DNA from 3 places in the Cytobacillus sp. OWB-43 genome. Region 1 is predicted to be linked to each of the others. Evidence: riboswitches for the same ligand, from Rfam matches in the RefSeq annotation. Region 1 holds a riboswitch; each other region holds the start of a gene.
The links. Region 1 has a riboswitch for thiamine pyrophosphate ahead of thiT (energy-coupled thiamine transporter ThiT). Riboswitches for the same ligand answer to the same signal wherever they lie in the genome.

Region 1 (3,285 bases):
GCACAAGCGACCTCCATTTAACTGTATTTCTCTATTTAAAAAGCTGAATAATTGCTCTGGGAACGGCCAAAAACATAGTCTGCTATTGTCATCGTATTTTCAACCTTGTCGAACTTCTCTTCGAATCGATTAAGGTATTTTGTTAAATGATTTGTTACGATTTCTCCTTGAATCGGTTCTACACCATTTTTAAAACGAATGCGAACTGATTTTCCTTTATGAAGATCTTCTGAATCCATGATTTGAAAATGGATATGCGCTTCAGAAGAGTTACCCGAGTTCCCACATTTGCCAAGTAATTGTTTTTGAAGAACTTCTTCTCCTTCTTGGACAATGATACTGTCTTTTTTAAAATGAGCAATCATACTATATTCCTTATGCGCATGCTCTATCACAATATAGTTGCCTGGGGGGTGTTCTTCATCCATCTGCCCTGGAATATTATCATCGAGACCATCAACCACTTTTATTACTTTGCCATTTTGAGGGGCGATAACTTCCTCTGCAAATGCGTAATAACTCTCATTTTTTTCAGGTCTACCATTATATGTAGAGCCATCCTTCACCTTTAATAGATCATACGCGTACCTTTGATGTTCATATACGTAATGGTAATTAATAAATTCATTTGTGCCACCCCAGAAAACAAACCAATCATCCATCACTGGCATAATGTATTCATTCTTTGTATAAATCTTATCTGTTTCTGGAAAGACAAAGTAGGGTTTCAAATAGAGACTGACAATTGTATATTTATCATCGAATCCAACCACAACTGCTTTTGCTTTTGAGTTATCTACCCATACGAACTGACCAATGCCTATGACATCCGTCCGTGACGTAAGATGATAACTACGCACACCTTTATTAAAAGCTGCGCTCATCTCAATAAATGCCGATAATGAAACCATTCCTTGAAACACTTTTGAAGTTGCTTCATAAATTGTTTTAAAATCTTCTCTTAACCAATGATCTATAAACCTATCAGGATCTATTGACCCTACCATACCCTCTACCCCCGTAAGTTTTATTAAGATGAAAAAATTAAACGATTCTCAAGAAATATTTTGCAATTAATAGTAAAGAAACCGCCAATAGTTACTTTAATTTCACTTGAATCTTCTAACTTACCTTTCAAATCCCCTCTTAATGCTAGACCTAAATTTTCATCCTGTAATTCACCATTTACATACAACTTTTCTCCGTTAATCCAATAATTTTCGATTAATATATGATTTCCATGATGGTTTACTTCAAAAACCTTCTTCATATCAATCACTCCTTGATTATTCTACGACTATCTAGGGAATAAGTTTCACAAATAATCTGTTTTTTTACTACCAAAAAAAGATTCTTGAATTCTGATGAAAGTCATAGTATATTCTAACCGAGGATAAATTTAATACTTCCACAAGGGGAGCCTAATATGGCTGAGAGTGAGCGAGTTCGTTCTGACCCTAAGAACCTGTTAGATAATGCTAGCGTAGGGATCGTGGTTTTGGATATGAGCAATACTAGGCATCCATCACCGCCTATGTATTGCTTTTTTTCATGACAAAAAAGTAATACAGGTTTACTCGTTCGCTTCTCTTTTCGGAGAAGGAGGAAAAACATGAAACAAAATAAAACACTTTTTATGGTGGAAATTGCTATATTTGCAGCTTTGGCATTATTACTTGATTTCTTATCAGGCTTACTGATGGGGAGATTTTGGCCACAAGGTGGGTCCATCTCACTTGCTATGGTACCGGTTTTCTTAATGGCCTTTCGTTGGGGTGTTAAAGGCGGCGTCTTAACGGGCTTACTATTAGGAGGACTTCAAATCTTAACAGGAGCTGTTCCTTTTCATTTCGCCTCTTGGATCATTGACTATTTCGTAGCCTTTGCTGTTGTCGGACTCGCAGGCATCTATATGAATAAAGTTGTGCAAAATTATCAAGACGGCCAATTTGCCAAAGCAAACATGTATGTTATTAGTGGCGTTTTCTTAGGAAGTTTCTTACGCTTCTTATGCCATTATTTATCAGGCATTATCCTATTTGGTGCCTATGCTCCGGCAGATCAACCTGTCGCACTTTACTCACTCGTATATAACGGAACATATATGCTACCTACCTTTATCGTATGTGCCTTAGTAGTTGTCATGCTTTACACAACAGCCAATAAGGTCCTTCTGAAAAAAGCATATTAATCATCTAAAGGCTCTGGGGGAACTCAGGGCCTTTTTTTCAAGTCAACGTTTTGGGGGATTTTCGCACGATGAATGAACTGTGGAATCAGGGTGACATGTACATCGGCGTGATATCCATAAGATAACCATGCAAAATGAAAGCGCCAAAAGCAGCTAGACAAACCAACATCTTCTCTTCTATTTTCTCCTTGAGACCGGCAGTTTTCTTTTTGGATTTCTGAGAGGGGGAGTAGACACATCTTTATCCTTACTTTTTTTAGCAGCACTTTTCTTCCGTCAATGTCAATCTAACGATGAACACTCTTGATTATTTATGAATTTGCAACAACTATTATCTACGGTAGTTTAAACCAACATCATCTGTTTTCTTTCTTATGATTTTTGTACGTAAACACAATCGTGCGCAGTTCTCAACCTTCCTCTGCTCTCTTTTGCGCGTATACACGATTTGCGCGCAGTTCTCCGACTTTCCCTGCTCTCTTTTGCGCGTAAACACAATTTGCGCGCAGTTCTCTGACTTCCTCTTTTCTCTTTTGCGCGTATACACGATTTGCGCGCAGTTCTCTGACTTCCCCCTTCTCTCTTTTGCGCGTAAACACAATTTGCGCGCAGTTCCCTGACTTCCTCTTCTCTCTTTTGCGCATAAACACAATTTGCGCGCAGTTCCCTGACTTCCCCTGCTCTCTTTTGCGCGTAAACACAATTTGCGCGCAGTTCCCTGACTTCCTCTTCTCTCTTTTGCGCGTATACACAATTTGCGCGCAGTTCCCTGACTTCCCCCTTCTCTCTTTTGCGCGTATACACAATTTGCGCGCAGTTCCCTGACTTCCTCTTCTCTCTTTTGCGCATAAACACGATTTGCGCGCAGTTCCCTGACTTCCTCTTCTCTCTTTTGCGCGTATACACGATTTGCGCGCAGTTCTCTGACTTCCTCTTTTCTCTTTTGCGCGTATACACGATTTACGCGCAGTTCTCTGACTTCCTCTTTTCTCTTTTGCGCGTAAACATCTTTTGCGTTCAGTCTTAACTATAAACGCTCATTTAAGAATTACCGTATTGATTGGATGAAGCTGACACATATTTAAAAGATACCA
Region 2 (3,285 bases), on a different contig from region 1:
ATGAACCTAACCCTTCACCGGCATGTAAGCTCTTAGCTGCGATTTCCCCTGCTAGACTCATAGTAGCCATACCAATAACAGCCCCGTCAAACCAATTTTCTGAAACAGCAGCAGCAGTTGCTACTAATGAAGCTGTCATGCAGCCAGTTCCTGTTACCTTCGTCAAAAGATAATCTCCATTATCAATCACAACTAATTGCTTCCCATCTGTAATGACATCTTCTTTTCCACTAATAACAATGAGACAGTTTAGGACTTCAGCTGCCTCCTTTGCAAGTGCTTCAGGTGCTATTTCAATTGCCCCTGCATCAACACCACGCGTTTTTGTATTCTTACCAATAAGAGCAGAAACTTCAGAAGCATTGCCGCGAATAATGGACACTTTTATTGTGCTAATTAGCTCTTTTGCCTTATTTGTGCGATAAGTGGTTGCACCAACACCAACTGGATCAAATATTACTGGGACCCCTTTTTTATTGGCAGTTTGTCCAGCTTTAATCATTGCCGCAAACATCGCATCATTAATAGTACCAAAATTAATTACGAGCCCATCTGCCATCATAGCCATTTCTTCTACTTCTAAGAGTTGGGTGGCCATAACAGGTGAACCGCCCATTGCTAGGGTCACATTTGCACAATCATTAATAGTTACTGTATTTGTTAAATGATGAATGAGTGGGGTTTGTTCTTGTAACTGCTGAAAGACTCTCTCAACTGCTTCACTTGAAATCGCCATTATCTTTCCTCCATCTTTGCTTTGTTGTATAACTCATAAAAATGATTTGTCGGACCATGCCCATGACCGAGTGCTAGGCTATGCTCAATCGCTATGGAAATATAATTTTTCGCAGACTGTATGGCCTCAATAAGTTCTTCCCCTTTTGCTAACCCAGCAGCAATGGCAGATGATAGAGTACAACCTGTACCATGGGTGTTTTTTGTCTCTACTCTTCGACCATTAAACCAGTTGAAACTTTGTCCATCCCATAATAAGTCATTCGGTTCTCCTTCTAAATGTCCACCTTTTAATAAGACGGCTTTTGGCCCTAATTCATATAATTTTTTACAAGCTTGCTCCATATCATCAACCGTGCGAATTGTCATACCCGAAAGTACTTCAGCTTCAGGAATGTTTGGCGTAATTACAGTCGCAAGTGGTAACATTTTCGCTTTTAATGCTTCAATAGCTTGTTCCTTTAAAAGATGATGTCCACCTTTTGAAACCATAACAGGATCTAACACAATCACTTTTGGACTATAATGATTTAAACGGTCTGCGACGATTTTTACAGTCTCACTAGATGACAACATCCCGATTTTGACAGCATCAACTTGGATATCATCAAACACAGCTTCTATTTGGTCTTTTATAATATTGATTTCTATATCCTGTACCGAACGTACCTCTACTGTATTTTGAGCGGTAATCGCCGTAATGACGGACATGCCAAACACACCATTGGCGGAAAAAGTTTTAAGATCTGCTTGAATCCCAGCTCCTCCTCCTGAATCAGAACCTGCGATCGTTAATGCTGTTTTCATTGATGTAACCTCCAATAGCTTTATTCTTAATTAATACTCTTAATAAACCATATCCTAAAATTGCTCCAGTAAACGAGCTCACCATAAATGCTGGTAGGAATCCGAAAAGGGTTGCTTCTTGTCCTAAAAGTAATGTACTAATCGGATAAGTCGCTACTGCCCCTATCATTCCTGTTCCAACGACTTCACCTAGTGCTGAGAAGCCAATTTTTTTCGTTTTTTGATAAAGGAACCCTGCAAGTAATGCGCCAATCATACTCCCGGGATAGGCAAAAACACTTCCAGTCCCCATCATATTTCTCAATGTAGATGAAAGAAACGCTTGACTAACGGCATACCATGGTCCAAGAAGTACAGCAGATAATACATTCGCCAAGTGCTGAATCGGAAAAATTTTCGCTATTCCAATCGGAATAAAAATGAGACTACTCGACACAGTAGTGATGGCTGCAATCGTTGCCGTCATCGTCATTTTTTGGATTTTATTCATAGACCTTTCCTCCTTTCGATAAAAATAAAAAAGCCGCTATTTTGAATAAGCGGCTTTGGTCATCATGATATGTATGACGTCACTCGCTTCCCTACGCTAGTATTAACTAGATCAGGTTCAAAGGGTTCATCTCAGCCAAGTATTTGGCACCCCTAGCATTTATTCATATATAAAAAAAATCCTCTACTTCCAAAAGGAAGCGAGGACGACTACATCGACACACTTCCCTCCACTGGTACAAACCAGATCAGGTTCAAAGGGTTTTGAACGGCATTCAATCTCAGCCTCTATGTGAAGGCACCCCCAGTGAAAACTTATAACATATGATGCACTCAATATAACATGAAATGATAGAAATGAAAATAAAAAACATTGGATAGAAACGATGTTGCGACATAAAACGTTATGATATGATATTTTATATAACATTCAGGAGGACAGTCTATGGAAGATAAGAGTATTGTACTTATTGGGTTTATGGGGGTCGGTAAGACATCCATAGGAACGGAATTAGCTAAGAAATTACAGTGGGGTTTAATCGACACGGATGAACGCATTGAACAACAGTTTGGGATGTCAACTTCAAAAATTTTCCTTGATCATGGTGAAGAAATTTTTCGAAAAGCTGAAAGCGAATTGATTGAACAACTATCTGCCGAAGAAAAACAGATTCTTTCATTAGGCGGCGGCGCCTTTTTAAACAGTAAGAACCGCGAAATTTGTTTACAAAACAGTACCGTTGTCCTTATCGAGCTCTCATGGGAAAATTGGCTCGATCGATACCCATTGATTAAAGATACAAGACCGAAATTGAATGGTCTTTCTACTGACGAAATGTATCATCTCTACAAAGAAAGACAAGCTCATTATCAACCATATCATCTAAAAATCAATGTTGACGGGAAAACAGCTGAAGAAGCTGCTGAATTGATTGTTAGTGGGATAGGATAAAGCTTGTGATGATTATGGTTATAGTTCATTAGAATATTTCTTTTACTATCTAAGTAATTCGCATTATCCTAAACGAATTTATGAAAGCCGGGCACTCCCTTGCTCGGCTTTCATTTGTGTTTGGTTCTAAATAAATTGCTGAATAACTCCCTTTTTGTGAGGCGGTTATCTCTGGTTTTCTTTCTGAGTGACTTGCTAAACCCTTTTGCGAGGCGTTCATCTCTGGTTTTCTTTCTGAGTGAATTGCTAAACTTTTTTGCAGGGCACTCATCTCTGATTCTCCTTTTGAGGGACTTGCTAAA
Region 3 (3,285 bases), on a different contig from region 1:
CGATAACATACGGTAATTTGACACTGTCAAAAAAAGTAGATAGATAGGTTGTTAATGGCGCTCCGATAATGGCACCAAATAAGCCGTACATAATTACTTCACTTGCACTTGATCTTGATAAACCGTAAATGTCCATACCATAGGGAACAGCCCAAGAGCCAATAAAGCCAATATATGTGCCTACTACACCAAAATGACAAAGGAATGTCGCCCAAGCTTGGCGATTGACTAGTAATCTTCTTATGATGACTAATAACGGTTCATTTGTTTCTTTTTGATTTTTTTCTTCTTCCATTTGAAATTTCTTCTTAGGATATTTTATTAAAACAACATAGAGTCCGATACCGAGGGTGAATATTACGATGCCAACAATTAAAAATGGAAGTCTCCACCCTAATAGAGAAATGGTCGAACTAAAAGGAACTGTTGCCAATAAGAAACCTAAACTTCCTGTCATTCCAGCAAATCCCACTAGCATCGAAAACTCCTGCTGCTTGAACCAAATGCTCAATACAAGAACTAAATTGACCCAAATAGTAGCATCGCCAATTCCACATAATAGCCTAGCAAAGATAAGCATATAACTATTATCTACCGAACTATAGAGGATGGTACCTAGTCCGTTTAGCAGCGTTCCAGCGACTAGAAATACATTTGGACCAAATCTATCAGAGAATAATCCGATGGGAATTTGCAATCCAGCATAAGCAAAAAATTGAATACTCGTTATCAGCCCAATCGTTGCTGCAGTTAAATGAAATTCTTCCATTAATTGATCAGTAATTAAACCAGGTGCTGTTCTTTGACTAACCATAAATAAATAGGCTAAAAGTAAAACACCAAATACAACCCATCTGTACTTACTTTGTTGTTTATTCATTATTTAAACGCCTTCCTCAATTTAACATTCGTCTCTCATTATACGCTTATTGTCTTTATATATATATAGGAAGTTTATATGTCTATGAGGGTGGAGAAGTAGAAGTCATTTCTATTGACTAGATGAGTAGTTGGTGAAGATCTAACTTCTTTTTTAGGAAAATCCGATATGGCAAACTGTCTTAATTGCATAACAAACCTGATATTACAACGATTATAAAGGGTATGATGTTAACAGAATTGAGTTAGTATGAACTAACCTTATTCTGTTAACACTATTCCCGCTTTCATTTATGAAGTTTTATGCATATGTTTTATCACTTAACCACTTTTCTTGGGTATAAGCCATTTCCCAAAAAGCTAACTCATATTGACAGCTAATGGTAAATGCCATTTTCATTTTTTCTTTTTCTGTTTCAGATGCAATTTCAGCAAGCCGATCAAGATGATGAATTTGTTCAAGTACAAGTTTAACAAACCATTCTCCACCGTATGTATCAATCCAGGTACGATAGATTTCTTCTTTTGGTTTTGCCCCTTTAAAGCTCTGCCCAATATCATAATAAATCCAATAACACGGAAGCAAACTAGCGATGACCTCGCCAACTGTGCCTGTCTCTGCTACACGATATAAATGGGATGTATATGCATAGGCAGTAGGAGCGGGTCTAAACTGGTTTAACTCTTCTTCAGAAACTTTTAATACCTCCATAAATTTGTTATGTAACCCTAGTTCAGCTTCATAGGTACCTTGCGCATGCGAGGCCATTCTTGAGGTCATATATAAATTCTCTGCTTTAGAAGCAGCGATTGCTTGCACACGAGCAAAATGTGATAAATAGTAAGAATCTTGTAACACATAAAAGCGGAAACACTCAATTGGTAAATCTCCCTTAGCAATTCCTTTAACGAAAGGGTGTTCAAAATTCGCTTCCCATATATCATGTACTTCTTTCCTTAACGATTGTGTAAACGTTTCTTTTGTTGTCATCATTTCTACCTCTTCTCTTTTTTTATCGAGCATAAAAAATCCAGAAAAGCGAAAAACCACTTCCTATAAGAAAGTGGTTACTGTATACATCATTCATTTAGTTATAGTTATAACGTTAACTAAATTGATATACGCCACTTCCCTACGCTGGTATCAACCAGATCAGGTTCTAAGAGTCTTAAAGTTATTGCACTTTAATCTCAGCCTTTTAAAGGCACCCCTAGTGGATTTATTCAATTATGCTTTCAAAGTTATGTTATCATCTTATCAATAAATGTCAACTGCAAGTTTAGGAATTGAGCAATGTCAAGCTTCTCTTTCAGTAACGATTATGAACAAGTTGGATGAATGCTGTCGTTACCTAAACACTTCAACTGATCTAACACCGCGGCTTAAATTGGCATTGACTCAAGGATGGATAACTCCAAATATTCTCCATGCATTTACACTCTCCACCCTCTTCGCCTAGTGAAGTTTTTCTTTATAATGAAAGCTTACGACTTTTTATCAGCTAAAAAAATGTTTATACTAGAATTATGATTTTGGATAAAGAATGGGTGAATACTACTTGGAAACACATATTTTTTCAAAGGGAGAAGAAATCGCCAACGCGATCGTACACGGAATCGGTGCGCTATTAAGTATTGCGGCTCTCGTCATTTTAACTGTTTTCTCATCCTTATATGGAACAGCTTGGCATATTGTCAGCTTTGTTCTTTTTGGTACAACGATGGTTATTTTATATTTCTCATCAACTTTGCTACATAGTTTACCTGCTGGAAAAGCAAAGGATGTATTTGAGATTCTCGATCATTCTTCCATTTACTTTTTTATTGCTGGAACGTTCACACCGTTTCTATTTATAACAGTTAAAGGAACCTTAGGATGGACCTTATTTGGTCTTGTATGGGGGCTAGCAATTGCTGGAACAGTTTTCAAATGTTTTTTTGTTAAAAAGTTTTTAGTCTTCTCGACATTACTATATGTTTTGATGGGCTGGCTAATTATATTTGCCTGGGAGCCTCTGGTTACACACTTACCTACACAAGGAATGATTTTCCTCATTATCGGTGGCGTTCTATACACTGCTGGTTCAATATTTTATGTATGGAGAGGATTTAAGTACCATCACGCATTGTGGCATGTTTTTGTTCTTGCTGGTTCGATTATGCATTTTTTTGCTGTTCTCTCGCTTTTACCTTGATCAAAATTTACCTCTTTATAAATGATCTGCAGATGGCTACTCTCACCACCTGCAGATTTATTAATATCAGTTTGTAGAGTTTTTATCACATTACTTGTTCTATATTAATAATAAACTACTACTTATAATAACTTCATTACTTCATAGCGAAAGCTCAATTTTTTATACCCTTGTTTACGATACATATCCTTTGGCGTGTCATTGCTGTCGG

Region 2: it holds a riboswitch for thiamine pyrophosphate, as region 1 does, so the genes downstream of both, thiW (energy coupling factor transporter S component ThiW) here and thiT (energy-coupled thiamine transporter ThiT) in region 1, are expected to answer to the same signal.
Region 3: it holds a riboswitch for thiamine pyrophosphate, as region 1 does, so the genes downstream of both, tenA (thiaminase II) here and thiT (energy-coupled thiamine transporter ThiT) in region 1, are expected to answer to the same signal.

What each region holds. Positions count from the first base shown of each region.
Region 1 is NZ_JAYEFF010000005.1:68,440-71,724, reverse strand. It holds gene U9M49_RS17100 (M23 family metallopeptidase) at 36-1,007, opposite strand; gene U9M49_RS17095 (hypothetical protein) at 1,031-1,270, opposite strand; TPP riboswitch at 1,404-1,508, shown strand; gene thiT (energy-coupled thiamine transporter ThiT) at 1,613-2,191, shown strand; gene U9M49_RS17085 (hypothetical protein) at 2,602-2,997, opposite strand.
Region 2 is NZ_JAYEFF010000001.1:967,220-970,504, forward strand. It holds gene thiM (hydroxyethylthiazole kinase) at 1-736, opposite strand, end outside; gene thiD (bifunctional hydroxymethylpyrimidine kinase/phosphomethylpyrimidine kinase) at 736-1,542, opposite strand; gene thiW (energy coupling factor transporter S component ThiW) at 1,511-2,032, opposite strand; TPP riboswitch at 2,104-2,196, opposite strand; TPP riboswitch at 2,240-2,347, opposite strand; gene U9M49_RS04790 (shikimate kinase) at 2,477-2,983, shown strand; gene U9M49_RS04795 (hypothetical protein) at 3,033-3,285, opposite strand, start outside.
Region 3 is NZ_JAYEFF010000001.1:1,170,330-1,173,614, forward strand. It holds gene U9M49_RS05700 (MFS transporter) at 1-880, opposite strand, end outside; gene tenA (thiaminase II) at 1,181-1,870, opposite strand; TPP riboswitch at 1,993-2,102, opposite strand; gene trhA (PAQR family membrane homeostasis protein TrhA) at 2,439-3,074, shown strand; gene U9M49_RS05715 (GNAT family N-acetyltransferase) at 3,197-3,285, opposite strand, start outside.